DNA from 3 places in the Aeromonas sp. FDAARGOS 1416 genome. Region 3 is predicted to be linked to each of the others. Evidence: predicted binding sites of a transcription regulator. Region 3 holds the regulator's gene; each other region holds the start of a gene.
The links. Region 3 encodes LexA, which represses DNA repair genes until DNA is damaged. Its sites were predicted from a motif close to ANCTGTNTNNNNANACAGNT; they were not measured.
Positions count from the first base shown of each region.

Region 1 (7,749 bases), 830 kb from region 3:
GTTACCAGCTTGCGGGTCAGCCAGAAGCCGCAGAGGGTGACCATGATCAGGCTCAGCAGCAGGCCACCCAGCAGCAGGGTTCGGGTCTGGCTGATGATGCCGTTGAGCTGGGCCACCTGATCCTCGACGGTAGCATCGCCGCTCTCCTCGATGGCAACCAGCTGTTGTCGTAGCTCATCGGCACTGACCTCATAGACGGACTGCTGGGTCTGATAGCTGCCGAGCGCATCGACCCACTGTCCCATCAGTTGCTGATGCCGGGCCAACAGGGCGCGGTACTCTGCCGACAGTGTCTTGCCGGCAAATTCGCCGGTTCCCTCGATCTCGAACAGCCCGGTGCCGAGCATGCTGTCGACCGCTTCGTGGTAGAAATCGGTCGCCTCTTTTAACTCGGCCTTGATCGCCTCTGTGACTCCTTGTCTGCGCATCTTTTCCAGCGCATAGAGCTGGCGCAAAAAGCCTATGTTGGACTCCATCCCCCCATCGGCCGCTTCCCAGCGAGTGGAGAGGCCGCTGTTCCAGCTGATGGTCTGGTCGGGGGATTGGGTCAGCGCCTCGACCGCGCCATCGCCAATCACCTCCAGCTGGGTCGAGAGGCGGGCCATCAGGTCGGCGTTGTGATGCAGGGTCTGATCCACCTCGGTATAGGCGTGATAGAGCGCCAGCAGCTTCTCTTGTTGCTGTTGATAGTCCTGCTTGTGCTGTTCCATGGTGGCAAGGGCTGCACCATCAATGAGCTGCCCTTGGCTGACCCGGGCCAGTGCGTCATCGGTCGCCGCCTTGGCTGCATCGAGTTCGGCGCGATTGAGCGGGGTGCCGTTTTGCATCTTCTGAATCTGTAGCTGTTGGTTGCCCAGCTCTATGGAGCCCTCCATGGCACCGTCGGCGGTCTGCCAGGCGGCGCCCAGGACATAGGAGAGCAGATTGGCTAGCCGCTGGCTGCCATACCAGCCAACGACCCCCATGCCCAGCGTACAGCCGAGCAATATGGCAAGACCCAGATTGGAGGTGGTAACAATTTTCATGTGATGGCCTTCCTTGGTATCGACATTGGCACCAGTTTCGGTTCCGAACGGGTTTAGTGTAGTGGTTTATCCCCCGCTCGGGGGCCGGTGCGGCGCTGAAACATCCCGTGCACTGGCTGCACCCGATCAAGCATGGTGGAAAATTGGATAAAAAGCCTCTCTGACCACAAGGGTGTTGCTGCCCTATGCTGGATACTTATCCAGTTATTCTTTATGCTATGAGCCAATTTACGAATAGTTGTATTGGTGAGGAGAGAGCCGTGATTGGTCGCTTGAGAGGCATTGTCATTGAAAAGCAGCCCCCCGAGGTCCTGCTGGAAGTGGGCGGGGTTGGCTATGAGGTGCAGATGCCGATGAGCTGCTTCTATGATTTGCCGGAGATCGGCAAGGAAGCGACCATCCATACTCACTTCGTGGTGCGGGAAGATGCCCAGCTGCTCTATGGTTTCAACCACAAACAGGAGCGGGCGCTGTTCCGCGAGCTGATCAAGACCAACGGAGTCGGCCCCAAGCTGGCGCTGGCTATTCTCTCCGGCATGACAGCTACCCAGTTTGTGCTGAGTGTCGAACGCGAAGAGATAAGCTCTTTGGTCAAACTGCCGGGAGTCGGCAAGAAGACCGCCGAGCGGCTGGTGGTGGAGATGAAGGATCGCCTCAAGGGGTGGGTCAGTCACGACCTCTTCTCCCCGGCCATGGTCACCCTGCCAGCCAGTGAGCCCGAATTGCGGGCACCGGATGTGACCGAGGAGGCGGCCAGTGCGCTGGTGGCCCTAGGTTACAAGCCGCAGCAGGCGAGCCAGATTGTCAGCAAGATCGCCAAAGAGGGGATGTCGGTGGAAGATATCATCCGTGAATCCCTGCGTAGCCTGGTGTGAGGTAGTTGATGATTGAAGCAGACCGCCTCATCTCGGCCAGTGCCGCCCGTGAGGATGACATTATTGACCGGGCGATCCGCCCCAAGAAGCTGGCTGACTACACCGGTCAGGATACCGTCTGCGAACAGATGGAGATCTTTATCGAAGCGGCCCGTCAGCGGGGAGAAGCGCTCGATCACCTGCTGATCTTCGGTCCACCGGGTCTGGGCAAGACCACCCTCGCCAACATCGTCGCCAACGAGATGGGGGTCAATATCAAGACCACCTCCGGCCCGGTGCTGGAGAAAGCGGGGGATCTGGCGGCGCTGCTCACCAACCTCGAACCGAACGATGTGCTGTTCATCGACGAGATCCATCGCCTCAGCCCGGTGGTGGAGGAGGTGCTCTATCCGGCGATGGAGGATTACCAGCTCGACATTATGATCGGGGAGGGACCCGCGGCTCGCTCCATCAAGCTGGATCTGCCTCCCTTCACCCTGATTGGCGCCACCACCCGGGCTGGTTCACTCACCAGCCCGCTGCGGGATCGCTTCGGTATCGTCCAGCGGCTGGAGTTCTACAACGTCAAGGACCTGACCGATATCGTCTCCCGCAGTGCCCGTTGTCTGGGGCTAGACATGACGGAAGATGGTGCCATTGAGGTCGCCCGTCGCTCTCGCGGCACGCCGCGGATTGCTAACCGTTTGTTAAGGCGGGTGCGCGACTTTGCCCAGGTGAAATCCGATGGCCGGATCGACGGCCCCATTGCTGCTCGCGCCATGGACATGCTGGATGTCGATAACGAAGGTTTTGACTTCATGGACCGCAAGTTATTGTTGGCTGTGATAGACAAGTTTATGGGGGGCCCGGTGGGTCTCGATAATCTGGCCGCCGCGATCGGGGAAGAGAAAGATACTATCGAAGATGTGCTGGAGCCTTATCTGATCCAGCAAGGGTATCTGCAACGTACACCCAGAGGACGGATTGCGACCACACGAGCCTACGCTCATTTCGGTCTTCAGCGACCAGATGAGAAGTAAAAACAGTCATTTGAACATGAAACCGCCGTCAAAGGCGGTTTTTTGTTATCCGGGCAAAAAAAAGCCCACGGCGGATGCGGTGGGCAAAGACAATTCAGGATGGATGTTCACAGACAGTGAGTGCGTCTGGACACAGACCGGAAAATAAACAGGTGAGCCGTCGCGAGCTCTCAGAGTCGGTTCAGTTGATAGAGCTGAACAAAGGAAAGCTTGTAGTAACGGATGGTTTTAGCAACAAACTTTTTCATCTTCGATTCCAATAGACAGGTTCAAATTGATCGTCGAATACGTACCGTGAACCCGGATTAACCGGCCTGTATCCAAGGGTATGCCCTCACTGCGAGGCGCATTGTAGGAGTTCGAATCGACCCCGGCAAACAAGAAAAATTGCACTCTTCAAATTAGTTTATCTAATGTCTTTATTGATGAAATTGGTTCGCATGAGTATGCATTCTTTGCAATTTTAAATTGAGTTTTCGAATCAGATTGCCTGACTCGGATAACATGGAAAAAGGCGCGTCATTCACGCTTTTCAAATTAAACCGAGCGGCGGGATGTTAAATTCTTAAATTGATTTAAATCAATGTTTTACGCTTTATCGTGTTTTGTGATCTGGCTCGCGTCAATAATCGTGAAATAGATTAAAAATGCCTTTCAAAGCCATGTATGGCGGGTCCTTTTACATTGATTTCAATCAAATAAAGGTGATATAAAAACCCGGTCATCATGGGCGAGAATAAATTTAGGCTGATTGTTTTGGAATTGTTAAACATTAGCTTTATTTGTGTTCTCGTATTGCCTTGTTGTTAATGCCAGTGGTTACTGAACGCGTTTTGTTGTGACACGTCCCAATAAGGCTCATTCGCTAACCTCCAACGGAAGCTTTGTGCTTAAAACTTAAAATAGCCGTGCCAATAATCGGTGAGGAAACATCATGATTGCTGAGCATGTGGTAGACCTATCGCGGTTCCAGTTCGCTGCGACGGCCCTTTATCACTTTTTGTTTGTACCCCTGACGCTGGGAATGGCCTTTCTCCTGGCGATCATGGAATCCGTCTATGTGATGACCAACAACACCATCTACCGGGACATGACCAAATTCTGGGGTAAGTTGTTTGGTATCAACTTTGCCTTGGGGGTCACCACAGGTCTGGCCATGGAGTTCCAGTTCGGGACGAACTGGGCTTACTACTCCCATTATGTCGGCGATATCTTCGGGGCCCCGCTGGCTATCGAAGGGCTGATGGCCTTCTTCCTGGAGTCCACCTTCGTCGGTATGTTCTTCTTTGGTTGGGATCGTCTGAGCAAGCATCAGCATCTGGCTGCCACCTGGTTGATGGCGCTGGGGACCAACCTCTCCGCCCTCTGGATCCTGGTCGCCAACGGCTGGATGCAGAACCCGGTCGGTGCCGAGTTCAACTTCGAATCCATGCGGATGGAGATGATGAGCTTCGCTGACGTGGTGCTCAACCCGGTTGCTCAGGTCAAGTTCGTCCACACTGTGGCGGCTGGTTATACCTGTGGCGCCATGTTTGTGCTGGGTATCTCCTCCTACTACCTGCTGAAGAATCGTGATGTGGCGTTTGCCCGTCGCTCCTTCGCCATTGCCGCTGCATTCGGTATGGCTTCCATCGTGTCCGTGCTGATCCTCGGTGACGAATCCGGTTACGAGACCGGTGAAGTGCAGAAGGTGAAACTGGCCGCTATCGAAGCTGAGTGGGAGACTGAACCTGCTCCGGCCGCCTTTACCCTGTTCGGTATTCCGAATCAGGAAGAGATGCGCACCGACTACGCCATCAAGATCCCCTATGCGCTGGGCATTATCGCGACCCGTTCTCTGGATGGTCAGGTAACCGGTCTGAAGGATCTGAAGAGCGAGCACGAACTGCGCGTCCGCAACGGTATGACCGCTTACGACCTGCTGACCAAGCTGCAATCCGGTGACAAGTCTGACGAGACCCGCGCTCGCTTCGACGAAGTGAAGCAGGATCTGGGCTACGGTCTGTTGCTCAAGCGCTACACCAGCAACGTGACCGATGCTACCGACGAGCAGATCAAGGCCGCCGTGGATGACTCCATCCCGCAGGTTCTGCCGCTGTTCTTCGCCTTCCGCATCATGGTTGCCGTCGGCATGCTGATGCTGGTGCTGATTGGTATGGCCTTCTATGACAGTGCCCGTCACCAGATCGGCAAGCGCAAGTGGCTGCTCAAGGGTCTGCTGTGGGGTATCCCGCTGCCGTGGATCGCCATCGAAGCTGGCTGGTTTGTCGCTGAGTATGGTCGCCAACCGTGGACCATTGCAGAGGTGTTGCCGACTTCCCTCTCTGCATCCAACTTGCCTGCAGCCGAGATCTGGTTCTCTCTGATCGGTATCTGCCTGTTCTATACCGTACTTCTGGTTATCGAGATGTACCTGATGTTCAAGTATGCCCGTCTTGGCCCCAGCAGCCTGAAGACTGGCAAGTATCACTTTGAACAGCTCAAGGCATAAGGAGAGCGACCATGTTTGATTACGAAACTCTGCGTGTCATCTGGTGGGCTCTGGTCGGCGTACTGCTGATCGGTTTTGCCATCACTGACGGCTTCGACATGGGGGTAGGCGCACTGCTCCCGTTCGTCGGCAAGAAAGATGTCGAGCGCCGCGTGATGCTCAACACCATGGGGCCGCACTGGGAAGGTAACCAGGTTTGGCTGGTCACTGCCGGCGGCGCCTTGTTCGCTGCCTGGCCGATGGTGTATGCCGCGACCTTCTCCGGCTTCTACATCGCCATGATCCTGACCTTGATGGCGCTGTTCCTGCGTCCGGTCGGTTTCAAGTACCGCTCCCTGCGTGCTGATGCCAAATGGCGCAGCAACTGGGACTGGGCCTTGTTCGCCGGCAGCGCCGTACCGCCCATCGTCTTTGGTGTGGCCTTTGGCAACCTGCTGCAAGGCGTTCCGTTCGAGTTTAACCAGTTCATGATGTTGACCTATCACGGCAACTTCTTTGGTCTGCTTAACCCGTTCGGCATTCTGGCTGGTCTGGTGAGTCTGTTCATGCTGCTCACCCAGGGCGCAACCTGGTTGATGATGAAGACCGACGGTGAAGTGCTGGCGCGTTCCCGCACTGCCGCCATGATCTGCTCACTGCTGACCCTGGTGCTGTTTGCTGCCGCGGGTTGGTGGGTAAGCGGTATGGAAGGGTATGTCATCGTCAAGGCTGCCGCGACTGACGCAGTATCCAACCCGATGAACAAGGAAGTTGTCCTGCAGGCTGGTGCCTGGATGAACAACTACACCCTCTATCCGTGGATGGTGGCTGCCCCTGTACTGGGCCTGGCCATGAGCCTGCTGACTGCGCTGTTTGCCCGCATGAACATCGGCTGGCTGGCGTTTACCAGCTCCTCGCTGGCGATTGCCGGGGTCATCCTCACTGCCGGTTTCTCCATGTTCCCGTTCGTGATGCCCTCAAGCCTTGAGCCGTCACTGAGCCTGACCATGTGGGATGCTACCGCCTCTTTCAACACCTTGCAGGTGATGACTGTGGCTGCAGCGATCTTCGTACCGATTGTGCTGGGTTACACCATCTGGACTTACATCAAGATGTTTGGCCGGGTAACCAACAAGCACATCGAAGATAACCAACAATCTCTCTATTAAGAGGTGCGCTGACAATGTGGTATTTCACCTGGATCCTGGGACTGTTGCTGGCCTGTGCATTTGGCATCATCAATGCGCTGTGGCTGGAACACACCGAGAACATGGATCGTCAGATCGATGAAAACAAGTGATCGACTCGCCAGGCTGGCCGCTCCACTGGAGCGGCAGCCGTGGCAGGGGTTGATGTTACTCGCGGCGGCCTTGTTGGCCGTCGCTATTTTACAGGCCCCCAATCTGATCGCGGCCAACACCAGCGAGCATGGTCTCTGGCTTGCTCCCTGGCTGATGTGGGCCGTCTGTTGTGGCGTACTTAACGGGCTTGGCTTTCATCTGAAAAGCCTGCCCGGACGTGTGCTGTTCAACCCCTGGCTCGCCTGGCCCAGTTTGTTGTATGGCCTCTGGCTGACACATTCATATTTCCTTTCATAAAAAACGGGGGGAGGCAGGATTTCCCTGTCTCCCCCTGCTTCTTTCCTATTCAGCCCTGCGCTATGATAGCCCCCCATCTGACTGTCGAATGGATCACAGATTGTTATGGGGGAAGTCTTTGAGTTTCCGGTGCGTGTCTACTACGAAGACACCGACGCCGGGGGCATCGTCTACAACGCCAATTATCTCAAGTTTATGGAACGTGCTCGCACCGAGTTTCTTCGTGCCAAAGGGGTCGAACAGGACGTCTGGCTGCAGGAGGGATATGCCTTCGTGGTGAGCCGAACTGAGATCGATTTCCGCTCGGCGGCCCGTTTTAATGAACTATTGAATGTATTAACGCAAGTGATTGAAGTGAAACGCGCATCCCTGCGCTTTTCGCAGCAGATCCTGGCGGCTGATGGACGACTGATCACCCAGGCCATGGTACAGATAGCCTGTGTCAGTCATCCGCAAATGAAACCTGTAGCTATACCTGAAAAAATCAAGGGAGTGCTGTTAAGTGCACGCTGAAATTTCGTTTATTGGCCTGTTTTGGCAAGCCAGCCTGTTGGTAAAACTGGTCATGATGACCCTGATGAGCATGTCTATTGTCTCGTGGGCGCTGATTATCCAGCGTTCAAAGGCGATCAAGGCGGCCAATCTCGCATCGGAACAGTTTGAAGATCGCTTCTGGTCAGGGGTCGATCTCAATCGCCTCTATCAGGAGTCCTCTTCCCGCCGCGATGATATCGAAGGCATGGAAGATATCTTCTACTCCGG
Region 1 covers NZ_CP077301.1:3,048,607-3,056,355, reverse strand. The annotation lists gene I6L46_RS13670 (methyl-accepting chemotaxis protein) at 1-1,025, opposite strand, end outside; gene ruvA (Holliday junction branch migration protein RuvA) at 1,286-1,900, shown strand; gene ruvB (Holliday junction branch migration DNA helicase RuvB) at 1,909-2,919, shown strand; gene I6L46_RS13655 (cytochrome ubiquinol oxidase subunit I) at 3,854-5,410, shown strand; gene cydB (cytochrome d ubiquinol oxidase subunit II) at 5,422-6,558, shown strand; gene cydX (cytochrome bd-I oxidase subunit CydX) at 6,573-6,689, shown strand; gene I6L46_RS13640 (cyd operon YbgE family protein) at 6,676-6,987, shown strand; gene ybgC (tol-pal system-associated acyl-CoA thioesterase) at 7,093-7,500, shown strand; gene tolQ (protein TolQ) at 7,490-7,749, shown strand, end outside.
Region 1: ruvA (Holliday junction branch migration protein RuvA) is a predicted target of LexA. The motif match lies at 1,212-1,231, and genes of this name have one in related genera.

Region 2 (7,749 bases), 2.1 Mb from region 3:
CCCGATGGTGATTGCACCGTTGAGTGCCATCTTCATGTTGCCGGTACCGGATGCTTCATAACCTGCAGTAGAGATCTGCTCGGAGACATCTGCCGCCGGAATCAGCTTCTCGGCCAGACTCACGCGGTAGTTCGGCATGAACACCACTTTCAGCTTGCCCTGGATACGAGCATCGTTGTTGACCCGATCCGCCAGCTTGTTGATGGCATAGATGATGTCTTTGGCGAGCTTGTAACCGGGCGCCGCTTTGGAGCCGAAGATAAACACGCGCGGATGCATGTCATAGTCCGGGTTGGCCAGCAGACGACGATAGAGTGCCATGATGTGAATGAGGTTCAGCTGCTGGCGCTTGTACTCGTGCAGACGCTTGATCTGAACGTCAAAGATCGCCTCGGCACTGACATCGATACCGGTTTCGTCCTTGATGACCTTGACCAGCTTCTCTTTGTTGTGACGCTTGATGGTCATGAACTGCTGCTGGAACGCCTTGTCGTCTGCAAACTTCACCACGCCACGCAGTTTGTCCAGTTGCAGCGGCCACTCCTTGCCCACCACTTCGTTGTAGAGACCCGCCAGCTCCGGGTTGCACGCCAGCAGCCAGCGACGCGGGGTCACCCCGTTGGTCACGTTGCACATTTTTTCCGGCCACAGCTCGGCATACTCGGGGAAGAGATCTTCCTTCACCAGCTTGGAGTGGATCTCGGCCACACCGTTCACTTTGGACGAACCGATCACGCACAGGTTGCCCATGCGAACCTTGCGCACATCTCCCTCTTCGATGATGGAGAGCTTGGCTTTGATAGCATCGTTGCCCGGCCACTTGGGCTCCACCAACTCGTTCAGGAAGCGGGCGTTGATCTCGTAAATCACCTCCAGATGGCGAGGCAGTACTTTCTCGAACAGGCTGACCGACCACTTCTCCAGCGCTTCCGGCAGCAGAGTGTGGTTGGTATAAGAGAAGACCTGATAGCTGATCTCCCAGGCGGCCGCCCAGTCCAGCCCCTCTTCATCCACCAGCACTCGCATCAGTTCGGGAATGGCGATAGTGGGGTGAGTATCGTTGAGCTGGATAGCGATCTGGGCCGCGAAATTGCTGAAGTCGCTCTCATGTACCCGCTTGTAGCGGCGCATGATGTCCTTGATGGAGCAGGCGCAGAAAAAGTACTGCTGGATCAGGCGAAGCTCTTTACCGGCATCGGTCTCATCGTTCGGATAGAGCACCTTGGAGATGGTTTCGGCCTGTGCTTTCTCTGCCTGGGAGTCGATGTAACCACCGGCGTTGAACACGTCCCAGTCAAAAAACTCGGAGGCTCGGGATTCCCACAGACGCAGGATGTTGACGGTACTCCCGCCAAAACCGACTACCGGGATATCCCAAGGCACCCCTTTGATCTTGCGACCCGCGTGCCAAACCTTCTTCAGGCCGCCATTGTCACCAAACACGGTCTCGACATAGCCATAGAGGGGGACTTCCTGTACCGACTCCGGACGGCAAATCTCCCAAGGGTTGCCATATTCACGCCAGGAGTCCGGACGCTCGATCTGGCGGCCATCCTGGATTTCCTGACGGAACAGACCGTGTTCGTAGTGGATACCGTAACCAACCGCCGGATAGTTCAGAGTGGCCAGCGAGTCGATAAAGCAGGCAGCCAGACGACCCAGGCCGCCGTTGCCAAGTGCCATGTCAGGCTCTTGTTCGCACAGGTCGGTCAGTTCCAGACCGAGTTCGCCCAGCGCCTCTTCGCAAGTCTTGTAGAGGGAGAGGTTGTGCAGGTTGTTGGAAGTCAATCGTCCCATCAGGAATTCAGCAGAGAGATAGTGAATCGCACGAGTATCTTTCTTGAAATGAGTCTGCTGAGTGCGGGTCAGGCGCTCGTACACCTGTTCATTGACGGCCGCCGCAGTGGCTTTCCACCACGCTTCGGGAGAGGCTTTCTGTTCGCTTGTTCCCAAGGTAGAACGCAGGTGACGCACGATACTCGCCTTGAGCTGATCTTTATCCAGTTGGAGATCCTGGTCTGTCTTCTTCTTGGTAGCCATAAACCATATTCCTTCGTTACAAATAAAATTGTTATCCCGCTTGCGGGACCGGCGCTGTTGTTATCTCAAAATATGTACCGGCGTGAGAATACTAACTAAAGCGGCAGAATTAAAAGTTAACGCAAGTCACACTTTAACCGATAAAAACAGCCTGAAAAGCTTGAAAACCCTTTCCTTTAATTGATCGCATAAAAACAAGCATTCCCTTTATTATCATAAACTTAATGAAACAATAAAAATATTCTGGCATGAATAGGTTTTCAGAGATTGCCAAGCCTTGAAAATCCCTGAAAATAGGCAGCAAGACGGCACATTGAAACCGGTTTCAATGTGCCTGAAAAATTACCGTATAAATATGAAGCAATCATTGCACCCTTAAAGATGTGCCTTGAACTGATTACTCAATGGATCGTAATGGTACCCAATCTGATCCAGACGTCCTGCCAACTGCTCTTCACTCATATCGTAATAGGCCAGCAGCTCCTCCAACCCGTCACACTCAAGCCTTAGCTTCTCATTGATGATGCCCAGCAAGATGTTGGCATCAAGATGTTGCAAGGTACTGATATCCATGGCGGCACCTCCTGTAAATGACCTGTATAACCATGGGCGGTTACGCAAGGTTTGTCCATAGTACGAAAAACACCCAACCAGCTTTATATTAAATAGTGTTTAAAAACATAACCTTACTAACGACACATGCCAACACCATCACATTTTTCAGCAAAAACACCTTGTCACTGCCACAGGATATAACTACTGTATGCACATACAGCTTGGATATTCATACAGGAACCCCATATATGAACCAGCCCCTGCACTCACTGCCCTTTGCGATGAATCGTGTCATGAGCAAGCCCTGGCCCACCAGAACCGCCTGCAAAGCGGAGTTGGCTCATTATGGTGTGACTATCCAGTCTGATGATCAGTTTCTGAGCGAGCTGACAAAGCTTGGGGAGGCTCATACCGGCTGGATCTTGCTGATCGCCCCGCCGGGACGCCCCACAGTCAGCCGTCTGGAAGAGCGAGGTATCGATCCCAAGAGAGTGCTGGTGGTACATAGCCCCAAAATCAAGAACTGGCAGCAAACCCTGGAGCGCAGTCTGGGCAATGGTCACTGCGCCGCCGTATTTACCTGGCTGCCTGAGCAGATCGAGCTGGATCACGTCAAGCTGCAGCGACTGGGACAGCAATCTGGCGTACTCACCCGCTTCTTTGGCGCGAAACGGACTAACCTCGGCACACCTCTGCTGGCGTATGCAGAGCAAGATATCTATCTAAATCACTAAGTTAAAATTTGGCCATTCTTGGGCATGGCTGCAACGACAAAGCCATTGCCATCATTACTCAGTAAAATCCCAGCAAAATGAAAAGCGCCTGCATTGCTGCAGGCGCTTTTCATTGGCGGCCATTGGGCCCACTTACGCTTTCACGCAAGATTACTCTTCGGGACAGGGTGCCAACACCACCCGGCGGCGACCCATCACCACCGGACGCACCAGCAGCTGTGCCAGCAAGACACCCAGCAGGGTCAGCCCACCCCCGATCAGGTGATAGCTGGTCAGCCGCTCCCCCAGCAGGGTGATGGCAAGGCCAGCCGTCATCACCGGCAGCAGGTTCATAAAGATGGCGGTACGGTTGGCGCCGAGCAGGGCGATGCCCTGCATCCAGAGCCAGGGCGAGAGCGCCGAAGTGGGGATACCGGCATAGAGGATCAGCCACAGGGCCCGCCCATCAGGCCACTGGCCATCCACCAGCAAAAAGAAGGGGGTCAGGATCACCACACTGCAGATCACCTGACCGTAGAGCAGCGACCAGTTGTCGAGCCCCAGATCCCACTTCTTGAGCAGCACGCTGTAAAGGGCATAAGTACCGGCCGAGATCAGCATATAGACAGAGCCGATATGAATGCCTTGGGTAAACAGCCGGGTCGGATTCCCCTGCCCCAGCAAGATAGACAAGCCAAGGATGGAAAGCAGCGCCCCCAGTACAGCGCCCCAGGTGGGCCGCTCGCGCAGCAGCCAGATGCTGAACAACACGGTCAACAGCGGCGTCAGTCCCATCATCAGTCCCATCTCGGTCGCCCCTAGCGTTTGCGCCGCGTAGTACCCAAAAGTCTGGTTGAGCACCATGCCCAGCAAGGCCAGCATGGCGATCTGCCAAAAACCGGCACGAATGCGGGCACGCGCACGCCATACCCGACGGGCCAGAAACGGGCTTAATACCAACGCAGCCACCACCCAGCGCGACCAGGCCAAGGCTGCAGGAGACAAAACACCAACCGCCAGTTTACTGACAATGCCATTGCCAGCCCAGATGGCAATGCAGGAGAAGGGAAACAGAAAGGCAAGGGGCATGAGAGGATCCAGACCGAAGAGACAACAGCGGGCCAGTATAGGGGGCGATGAGAGATAAACAAAGGTGTGGGCCTGAACAGCCAAGCGGTGAACGCCAGCCGCCAGAAACAAATATGCCCGCAAAAGTGCGGGCATATCAGTGCAGAAACAGGTTCAGAAGCGCATCACGCGGCATCCATGTGCAGTCTGGAGATCAGCTCGTTGACCTCGGTGACTGTCTGGCGATGGGGAATATCCGCCGGATTCGGCATCAGCAACAAACCGGATTGGAAATCAAACCGCCCCCGACCATGGATGTAAATCCGACCTTTAAAGAAGGTTTTGACATGCTTTGCCACCATCAGTGGCAGGTACTTCTTGAACACTCTCATCGTTTGCAACCTCTTGCAGTTGTATCCGTATGACAGCAGCTTCTGCGAATTAATTCCGTAAAATATTTATAAAAATCCGGAAAACTCGCCCATCTCTTCCCAAAAAATTCAATCTATAACTTTTTATTAACTTTTAGCCTATTGTATGCGGCCCTTCGAGCCAGAGCAAGGCTACTTTGCCATCGTGCCACTCGATACAGGCAATCCCCGAGGTGGCAAACATGGGTGCTCCTGCGGCCGGACAGAGGCTTTGCACCAGATAACCCACCAGCGGCAGATGGCTGACCATCAGGATCTGGTCATGTTGCTGCGCCAAAGTGGTGAGGTAGCTGGCCACGAAAGCGGGATCACCGTAAGGGGTAATGTCGCCACTCTCTTCAACGGCTGCTGCGTCAGGCAATTCACTGCATATGGCTTGCCAGGTCTGGCGTGCCCGCAGATAGTTGCTGTGGATCACCCTATCCAGCGGGCCAATCAGCTGAGGCGCCAGCCAGCGGGCCATCTGGATAGACTCTTCAATACCCTGCTCGGTCAATGGACGCTGTTCATCTGTTTTCGCATTCATGCCAGCCTGGCCATGACGCATGATATAGATCTTCATTACAACCTCGCCCAACGGGCCTGTTTTGATAGCCGGGGGATCTTACCCCGCCACGGGTGTGGAAACAATTGCGCTACCTCTCAGAAAAGGGTTTGCCTGACGGGATAGCGGGGTCGATAATCATGTTTAAATTCAAATAAATCCAACGTGAGTCACACGCCAATGAGCCCATATGCCAGTCCCAATGACCATCGGCAATACCATTTTCTGGAGCTGGCCAACCGGCTCAGGGTCTTGTTGATTTGTGATCCCGACACCGACAAATCCGCCGCCTCACTGGCGGTCAATACCGGCCATTTTGACGATCCCGCTGACCGGCAGGGAATGGCCCATTTTCTGGAGCACATGCTGTTTCTCGGCACCTGCACCTACCCCAAGCCTGGTGAGTACCAGCAATTTATGAGCCGTCATGGCGGCAGCAACAACGCCTGGACCGGCACCGAGTTCACCAACTTCTTCTTCGAGATCGACAACGGCTTCTTCGAAGCGGGGCTAGATCGCTTCTCCCAGTTCTTTATCTGCCCCACGTTTGATCCGGAGTGGGTGGACAAGGAGCGCAACGCGGTCGACTCCGAGTATCGCCTCAAGCTGCAGGACGACATGCGCCGCAGCTATCAGGTGCATAAAGAGACGGTCAACCCGGCGCACCCCTTCTCCAAGTTCTCGGTGGGCAACCTCGATACCCTGGCCGATCTGCCGGGACGGGATCTGCGCTCCGACCTTATCCGTTTTTACGAAAGCCACTACAGCGCGGATCGCATGGCGCTGGTGATGATCTCGCCGGAATCCATCGATACCCAGTTGCAGTGGTGCTGTCGCTACTTTGCTCCCATTTTGAATCGCAATTTGGGAACCCCGACCCTCACCATGCCGCTTTACCGGCTCGACGATCTCGGCGTGCGCATCCACATCAATCCGGTCAAGGAGACCCGCAAGCTGTCGCTGAGCTTCCCCCTGCCCAATGTGGACGAGTTTTACGACAAAAAGCCCCTCACCTTCCTGAGCCATCTGATTGGTTATGAGGGGGATGGCAGCCTGCTCTCCCTGCTCAAGGCGAAAGGCTGGGTCAATCAGCTCTCGGCAGGCGGTGGCATCAGCGGCGCCAACTTCAAGGATTTTGGCGTCAACTTTGGCCTCACCCCTCTGGGCCTTGAGCATGTGGACGACATCCTCGCCGCCCTGTTTGGCTATCTGAAACTGATCGGCCGCGAAGGGCTGCAGAGCTGGCGCTATGACGAAAAACGGACCGTACTCGAATCGGCGTTCCGCTTTCAGGAGCGCGGCCGCCCCCTCGATACGGTGTCGGGGCTGGTGCTCAACCTCTTTAGCTACAAACCTGAGGAGCTGCTCTACGGCGACTACATGATGCGCGAATATGACGAGGGGCTGATCCGCCGCTTCCTCGCCAAGCTCACCCCGCACAATTTGCGTATCACCATCACTGCGCCGGAAGTGGCGACCGATCGGCTGGCCCGCTGGTATCAGACCCCCTATAGCGTGGCGACCATTACCGAGGCCGAGAAAATTCGCTGGCAGCAGAGCGAACCGGATCCGGCGCTGGCGCTGCCCAAGCCCAACCCCTTTATCAGCAGTAGGCTCGATCCGCGCACACCCGAGCTTGCCGCCGACATGCCAGCCTGCCTTATCGATCGCCCCGGTTTTCGCCTCTGGCACCTCCATGAGCACCTGTTCAGCGTGCCCAAGGGCAATCTCTATATCTCCATCGACAGCGAACATGCGGTCAAAAATCCGCGCAATATCGCCATGGCGCGCCTCGCCGTGGAGCTGTTGGCTGACCACCTCAACGCCCTCACCTATCCGGCGGAGCTGGCGGGGCTGGGTTACCAGATCTATGCCCATCAGGGGGGCTTTACCATCAACCTGAGCGGCTTTGCCGACAAGCAGCCGCTGTTGCTCGACATGATCCTCGGCAACCGCACCCTGGGGTATCCGGATCCGGGTCGCTTCGCCGAGATCAAGGAGCAGCTCATTCGCAACTGGGACAACCAGTCCAAGGCGCGCCCCATCTCCCAGCTCTTTAACCAGCTCACCAGCCTGTTGCAGCCGAACAACCCGCCGTTCGAGCAGTTGCTGCGCCACCTGCGCACCGTCGAGCTGGAGGAGATGCCCGGCTTCGTGGCCCAGCTGTTTGGCGAGGTGCATGTCGAGGCATTGGTGCATGGCGACTGGACTGCCGCCGAAGCACTGGAGCTGGCCGCCCTGATGGAGCGCCACCTGAGCGACATCAATGGCACCAGCAGCAAGCCGAGCGGCGAGACCCGCCGCCCGCTCATCTCCATTCAGGACAGGGGCACCCTTATTCGCGAGCAGGGTTGCGATCACGAAGACTCGGCGCTCCTGGTCTACTACCAGTCCCGTA
Region 2 covers NZ_CP077301.1:1,755,548-1,763,296, forward strand. The annotation lists gene I6L46_RS07765 (glycogen/starch/alpha-glucan phosphorylase) at 1-2,040, opposite strand, end outside; gene I6L46_RS07770 (DUF4250 domain-containing protein) at 2,416-2,613, opposite strand; gene I6L46_RS07775 (cell division inhibitor) at 2,844-3,329, shown strand; gene I6L46_RS07780 (DMT family transporter) at 3,480-4,397, opposite strand; gene I6L46_RS07785 (DUF1107 domain-containing protein) at 4,562-4,768, opposite strand; gene sixA (phosphohistidine phosphatase SixA) at 4,902-5,369, opposite strand; gene I6L46_RS07795 (insulinase family protein) at 5,532-7,749, shown strand, end outside.
Region 2: I6L46_RS07770 (DUF4250 domain-containing protein) is a predicted target of LexA. The motif match lies at 2,798-2,817, and genes of this name have one in related genera.

Region 3 (7,749 bases):
GTCAGCAAGAGCCACCTCTCCGAGCAGGTGCTGGGCAAGAAGCTGGAACCCTTCGATCGCGCCATCGACATGCACCTGAGCAACCTGCGCAAGAAGTTGCCGGAACGCGCCGATGGCCAACCCCGTTTCAAAACCGTACGGGGGCGCGGCTATCTGTGGCTAGAGCAAGAATAAAGGGGGGCTCCTCCCTCAACGGGATCTCGACCCACATCTTCCTCTGGTTCTGGTTTATGTTGCTGGTGATCCTCGCGGCAGTGATCAGCCTGCCAACACTGGATCCCCGCAACCAGATCCCGCTGCCCACCCATGAGGTGGCGCGGATGCAGAACAATGTCCAGGCCCTGCTCGATGCCGCCGACCCGGATCAGGATTTCGATCTGGCCAAGGCGATGGATAACATCGCCATGCTGCCGGTGGACAATGTCTACATCCGCGACGAGAAGGGGCAGATCCAGTCCACCACCCATCCCCGCAAGTTTGTGGTGCGCTTCATGGTGGATGCTGATAACCCTGCCAACCCCATGCTGGGAAACGAAGATCGCAAGGCGATCGCCGGCCCCTTCCTGATGAAGCACCACGGCCGTAGCTACCACGTCTATTTCGGCCTCAATGCCGAAAACCCCTACCTGTTCCTGTTCATTCAGGTGCTGGATCACCCGATCCGCATTCTGGGTATCTCAATGCTGGTCAGCACGCCGCTCTGTCTGTTGCTCGCCTGGCGGCTGACCCGCCCGATCCTGCAGTTGCAAAAATCGGTCTCCCAACTGGCAGCCGGCAACCTTGAGGTGCAGATCCCCAACCTTGGCCGCCGCGACGAGATCGGCCAGCTGGCCGACCATGTCAGCCGCATGGTGGAGACGCTCAAGAGCATGATCCAGAAGCAAAAACAGCTGCTTTCCGACATCTCGCACGAGCTGCGCAGCCCCTTAACCCGAATGCAGCTGGCACAGGCGCTGATCCGCCGCAAGCAGGGCGATAGCGCCGAGTTGGCCAGGATCGAATCGGAGATAGGCCGACTGGACAAGCTCATTGGCGACCTGCTCGACCTGTCGCGGGTACAGCAGCATGTGGAGGCCCCCGTCGTGCAGCCGCTGGCCGATCTGCTGGAACCCATGCTCGAAGATGCGATGTTCGAGGCGAACCAGAGCGGCAAACAGCTCAGGCTGCCGCAACTGCCGACCGAGTCGATCCAGATGTGGCCGGAGCTGCTCTCGCGGGCCATCGAGAACCCGCTGCGCAACGCCCTCAAATATGCCCGCGAGTTCATCAAGGTGGAGTGGTATCGGGATGGCAAGGAGTGGGTGATGACCATTCGGGATGACGGGCCCGGCGTGCCCGACGAGCAGCAACAGCTGCTGTTCCAGCCCTTCTTCCGGGTCGATGATGCCCGCAACGCCAAGACCGGCGGAACCGGGCTGGGGCTGGCCATCGCGGCGGAGGCGATCCAGCGCCACGGCGGCACCATTACGGCCAGCAACAACCACCCGAGCGGCCTCACCATCACCATCAAACTACCGGTCGCCTGACCCTTTTCATCGGCACGGGCGCTGGGTATGCTGGCGCCCCTTCTTGCCTTTACACCTCTTTGCAGGAGCTCGTCATGCTCGATATCGTCCTCTACCAGCCGGAAATTCCGCCCAATACCGGCAATATCATCAGGCTTTGCGCCAACACCGGATACCGGCTCCATCTCATCGAGCCGCTGGGATTTGAGTGGGATGACAAGCGGGTGAAGCGGGCGGGACTCGACTATCACGAGTTTGCCGAGGTGAAGCGCTGGCCGAACTATGACGCCTTTCTGGCAGAGGTGGCGCCCAAGCGGGTATTTGCCTGCACCACCAAGGGACGCACCGCGCACTCGGCTGTGCAGTTTGCCCTTGGCGACGCCCTGCTGTTCGGCCCGGAGAGCCGCGGCCTGCCCATCGAGATCATCGAGAGCCTGCCATTCGAGCAGCGGGTGCGCATCCCCATGCTGCCCCAGAGCCGCAGCATGAACCTCTCCAACGCGGTCTCGGTCTTCGTCTACGAGAGCTGGCGCCAGCTCGGTTATCCCGGCGCCATGTAAGCGCCACGGCTCATCAGTGACGGGCGTCCAGCAGGCGCCCGCTTCGTTCCAGTCGCCAGCAGCTGATCCCGAGCGACAAGCCACGCCCCACCATCAGCGCAGCCATCGCAGCCCATAAAGCGGCTACGCCCCACGACTGACAAAGCCACCAGATCGGGAAGAAGCCGCCAAACGCGGCAAGCAACATGCTATTGCGCATCTCCCGTGCCCGGGTCGCCCCGATGAATACGCCATCCAGCAGGAAACACCAGACCGCCAGCAACGGCATGGCGATCAGCCAGGGAAGCTGACGATTTGCCTCCGCCACCACGGCCGGAATATCGGTGATCTGCCCCACCAGCCAACTGCCCAGCAGGGCAAACCCAAAGGTAAATGCGGTCGCAATCAGGGCGGCCCAGCCCAGATTGAGCACGATGGCCTCCCGCAGTTTCTGCCGATCCCGCTGACCGATGGCTCGTCCTACCATGGCCTCCACCGCATAGGCAAAACCATCGAGTCCGTAGGAGATAAGCATCAGGAAGTTGAGCAGCACCGCATTGGCGGCCACCGCCACATCCCCCAGTCGTGCCCCTTGCAGAGTCATGAAGGCGAAACAGAGCTGCAAACAGAGGGAGCGCAGGAAGATATCGCGGTTGAGGCCGAGCAACCGCACCATGGGCGCAAGCTGCCGCCAGCGCTGCCAACCATCCTGCCACACCGTCGGTGCCAGTTGCCGCAGCTGACGGCGTACCAGCCAGATGCCGACTGCCAGCGCGCAGTAGTCCGCCATGACCGAGGCTGCCGCCACACCCCGCACCTGCCAGCCGAGCCCGAGCACAAACAGGGCATCGAGCGCCATATTGACCAGATTGGTGAGGATCAACATCACCATGGGGCTGCGGGCATCCTGCATCCCCAACAGCCAACCCATGATCACCAGATTGCAGAGCGCCGCCGGGGCGCTCCAGATCCGCACCGCCACATATTGGCCCGCATAGAGCTGCACCTCGGGCGAGCCGCCACTCAGGGCGATCAGCCGTGGCAACAGGGGGAAGAGCAACAACAGCAGCGCCAGGCCAAGAGTAATGGCCAGCCCCAGCGCCCGCAGCAGAGTATCGAGCTGGGCACGACCGTCGGCGGCGCCGTGCGCCTGCGCCGTCAGGCCGGTGGTCGACATCCGCAAAAAGCCGAGCAACCAGAAGATGAGGTTGATCAGGGTCGCACCGACCGAGACGCCCCCCAGAAACCAGGCCTGACCGAGATGACCGATCACCCAGGTGTCCACCAGCCCCAGCAAGGGGGTGGTGATATTGGAGAAAACCATCGGCAGGGCGAGCGCAAAAACAGCGAGGTGGCGAGAGGGATCTCGCCACCAGGGGGCAACAGCTGGGGTCACGCTCAGTGGCCTGCCAACTTCAGTATGCGGGCGAAATCAGAGAGCATGGTGGCCATCTGCACCCTGGGCACCTGACCCGGCGCCACCTGCGGGCGGAACACCGCCTGCAGCTTGCCCTTGGGATTGATGAGCACGATGGAGGCGGAGTGATCGATCAGGTAATCCTTCTCCCCCTGATTGGCGATGGAGTAGATCAACCCCAGATTGCGCACGAACGGGAACAGCTTGTCGTGGGGGGCGGTAGCCGCCTTGAACTCGGGATTGAAGAAGGCGGTATAGGTCTTGAGGCGTGGAATATCGTCACGCTGGGGATCCGCCGAGATAAACACCACCTGACTGTCGGGCGCCATCTTCTTCAGCTGGTCATAGACGGAACGCATATCTGCCAGGGTGGTGGGGCAGATATCGGGGCAGAAGGTGTAGCCGACGAACAGGAAGGTCCAGTGCCCCTTCAGGTTGGCAGGAGTAAACGGCTGGTTGTCCGCATCGGTAAAGGCGAAATCATTGATGTCCCGCCCCGCCGGATAATAATCGGCCTGTTCCGGCTGCTCTGGCTGCGTGGCGTAGAACACCAAGATCAGGCAGGCTGTCAGCAGCAGAAAGAGCAGGGGATAGCGGAGCTTCATCATAACAAGAGACCCTTTCAGTTCGAGGCAGATGGCCAGCAGTGACCGGACAAGAGGGGGGCATTGTACCCCAGCGAGCCGCCAAGGTGGTTCAACCTTGTGCAACGCCCTGTCAGGAGTCGACCATTTGGCATAATTAATCGCCAGTTGCGGCCATAAAAAAACCGGCCCCCTCGGGTGCCGGTTATGGATGGATTTGTTTGTCTCTTCTGCTCAGGGGCGAGCGTTACGCCCCTGCTGCAACATCTTGCCGATGGCCCGCACGCCGATGGGAATCACGGGGGCCAGCCAGCCCTCTTCCCCCTGGCGATCGCCATGGCCACGCTTGAACAGCAGCACCAGACGCACCACCTTCTCTTTCGGGCATCCCAGCCAGAGCGTCCAGTGCGAACCACGATGGTGCAGCCAGAGACCGTAAAACCAGGTCATCCGGCTACCTTTGACGAAACGGGTGATTGACGATTCCGCTGGCGCAGCCCCAGCCTCTGAATCCCATGGCGATCTTGATGCCATACCAGTCCTCCTTGACCGACAGGTCATGTTGCTTCGTCGGCCTGAACTGGGAACAGGCCCGTCACGACTATCTGCAACCATTACGAGTGGTCCCCTTTGCCTGACAAGGCTCGGGATCTCCCCACTCCCCCTTCATATCCCGTGAAGGTGTACTGCCCGATTCTCGTTGTTACCGGCCCTCCCGTCCTGCGCATTGCGATGGCCAGAGGGAGGTGCCAAGCCCTGTCTCGGCGACAGGGCACTGATCTGAGCATATATCTGAAATGGATGATTGGTAGCCGGTCGCGCAGGACAAAAATGCCGCCGCCGATGATCTGTTTGATATGACAAGGAAAGTGTGCCAGAAACAGCACGGCCTCCCGAAGGAGGCCGTGTGGCAAACGCAGTTGGCGGGGATGACTACATCCAGTCGGCGTTGCGGATCACCCCGACCGCCAGTCCTTCGATGGTGAGCTGCTGGCAGGAGAGATCCACCTCGATGGGGGAGAGCTCTTCATTCTCCGGCAGCAGCCATACCTGACTGCCCTTGCGCTGGAAGCGCTTGACGGTAACATCCTCATCGAGACGGGCGACCACCACCTGACCGTTGCGCACCTCCTGGGTCTTGTGCACCGCCAGCAGATCGCCATCCAGAATGCCGATGTTCTTCATGCTCATCCCCTGCACCCGCAGCAGAAAATCTGCGCGCGGGTGGAACAGGGCGGGATCCACCTGATAGTGGCTCTCGATATGCTCCTGAGCCAGGATAGGTTCACCGGCAGCCACCTTGCCGATGAGCGGCAGGCCGCTCTCTTCCAGCACCTCTTCCTCTTCGAGCAACAGGCGAATGCCGCGGGACGTGCCCGGCATGATCTCGATGACCCCTTTTTTGGCCAGGGCCTTCAGATGTTCTTCGGCCGCATTGGCCGACTTGAAACCAAGCTTCTGGGCAATCTCGGCACGAGTCGGCGGCATACCGGTCTCGCTCATGTTCACCTTGATCAGCTCCAGCACTTCGGCCTGGCGGGGGGTAAGGGGTTTCATAGAATTGGCACCTGTCTTTTTATACAGCACACTGGCAGTATATACAGTGCAGTGGCCAAGGCAAGGCGCAGCTGACATTTGTCGCAACCAACCCCTCATTTACTGCTGTTTTGATCCTGCGCAGCCGACTCATCGTACCTCTCGGCGACAAGGGACTGTCGATTTGCTATGCTCACGCCGCATTTTTTTGGAGAGCAGACGCACATGTCCCTAGGACAGAAGATTTCCAGAGCCATCTTGCAATGGCCGGTCAGCGGCTTGGTCAATCACAAGAGCCTGCCGGAAAATCCCATCACAGAACTCAATCTGGATCCGGCCAGACCCATCGTCTATGCCCTGAAAACCAGTTCGATCACCGACCTGATGACCCTGCAGCAGTGCTGCGAGGATCTCGGTCTGCCCGGTCCCTTCACGCCGCTGGAACTGAACGGCCAGCTGCTGCCGCGCTATGTCTGTCTGGATCGTCCGCCTCCCCTGTTTGGCAAACGCAGCAAACCGCTCCCCTTCCTGCAGGAGTTCCACCAGCTGCTGGATCTGCACAAGCAGGATCCCGCACTGGATATCCAGGTGGTGCCCGTCACCCTGTTCTGGGGCCGTGCTCCGGGTCGGGAAGGGGAAGAAGCCTCAGGCCTCAACATCATCAGCAGCCTGGCGCCGAACCGGCTGAAGAAGGCGCTCATCGTGATCCTCAAGGGTCGCGAGAATCTGGTGCGCTTCTCGCCGCCGCTCTCCCTGCGCTACATGGCCGACAAGCACGGCACCGACGAGGCCATCGCCCACAAGCTGGCACGAGTGGCACGTACCCACTTCAGCCGCCAGCAGCTGGCCGCCACCGGCCCGAAACTGCCGAACCGCAACCTGCTGTTCAAGCAGTTGCTCGACTCCGCGGTGATCCAGCAGGCGATTGAAGAGGAGGCCCAGCGCGAAGGGATCAGCCTCGAGAAGGCGCAAAAGCGCGCCCATGGCTACATGGACGAGATCGCCTCCAACTTCTCCTACCGGCTGATCCGCCTGGGCGAGAGCTTCCTCGGCTGGCTGTGGAACAAGCTCTACCGCGGTTTGTCGGTCAATGGCGCCGAGAAGGTACGCCAGCTGGCGCAGGAGGGGCACGAGATCGTCTACGTTCCCTGCCACCGCAGCCACATGGACTACCTGCTGCTCTCCTACGTCATCTACCACCAGGGGATGGTGCCGCCCCATATCGCGGCAGGCATCAACCTCAACTTCTGGCCGGCGGGCCCGATTTTCCGCCACGGCGGCGCCTTCTTCATTCGCCGCACCTTCAAGGGCAACCCGCTCTACAGCACGGTATTCCGGGAATACCTCAACCTGCTGTTTGCCAAGGGTTACTCGGTAGAGTTCTTCACCGAAGGCGGTCGCTCCCGTACCGGCCGTCTGCTGCCGCCCAAGACCGGCATGCTGGCGATGACCCTGCAGGCGATGATGCGCGGGCTGGACAGGCCGGTCACTCTGGTGCCTGTCTATCTGGGCTACGAGCACGTGATGGAGGTGAACACCTACCACAACGAGCTCAAGGGTAGCCGCAAGGAGAAAGAGAGCTTCCTGCAGGTGCTCGGCATCCTGCGCAAGCTGCGCAACTACGGCCGTGGTTTCGTCAACTTCGGCGAACCGCTGACCCTCAACAGCTACCTGAGCGAACACATCCCCGACTGGAAAAAGCACATCGGGGAAGAGGAGCGTCCGGAGTGGATGGCGGGCACTGTCAACAATCTGGCCGAACTGCTGATGACCCGCATCAACGGCGCTGCCGCGGTCAACGGCCTGACCCTGAGCGCGCTGGCGCTGCTGGCCGCCGAGCGCCACGCCCTGACCCGCGATGAATTGCAGGCCCAGCTCAACACCTATCTGGATCTGCTCAAGGCGGTGCCTTACAGCCCGCAGAGCACCATTCCGGATGAGGATGCCAAGACCCTGCTGGATCAGGCGATGGAGCTCAACAAGTTCGAGGTCAGCGAGGACAAGCTGGGGCAGATCATCAGTCTCGACCGCTATCAGGCGATCCTGCTGACCTACTACCGCAACAACATCCTCCACCTGTTTGCCATGCCCTCTCTGGTGGCGGCACTGATCGAACGGTGCGAGGGGATCTCCCGCAGCGAGATCATGGCTCGTTGCATCGACATCTA
Region 3 covers NZ_CP077301.1:3,876,079-3,883,827, reverse strand. The annotation lists gene I6L46_RS17655 (response regulator) at 1-174, shown strand, start outside; gene I6L46_RS17650 (ATP-binding protein) at 156-1,526, shown strand; gene trmL (tRNA (uridine(34)/cytosine(34)/5-carboxymethylaminomethyluridine(34)-2'-O)-methyltransferase TrmL) at 1,601-2,065, shown strand; gene I6L46_RS17640 (MATE family efflux transporter) at 2,079-3,368, opposite strand; gene I6L46_RS17635 (SCO family protein) at 3,443-4,069, opposite strand; gene I6L46_RS17630 (hypothetical protein) at 4,280-4,495, opposite strand; gene lexA (transcriptional repressor LexA) at 4,979-5,602, opposite strand; gene plsB (glycerol-3-phosphate 1-O-acyltransferase PlsB) at 5,807-7,749, shown strand, end outside.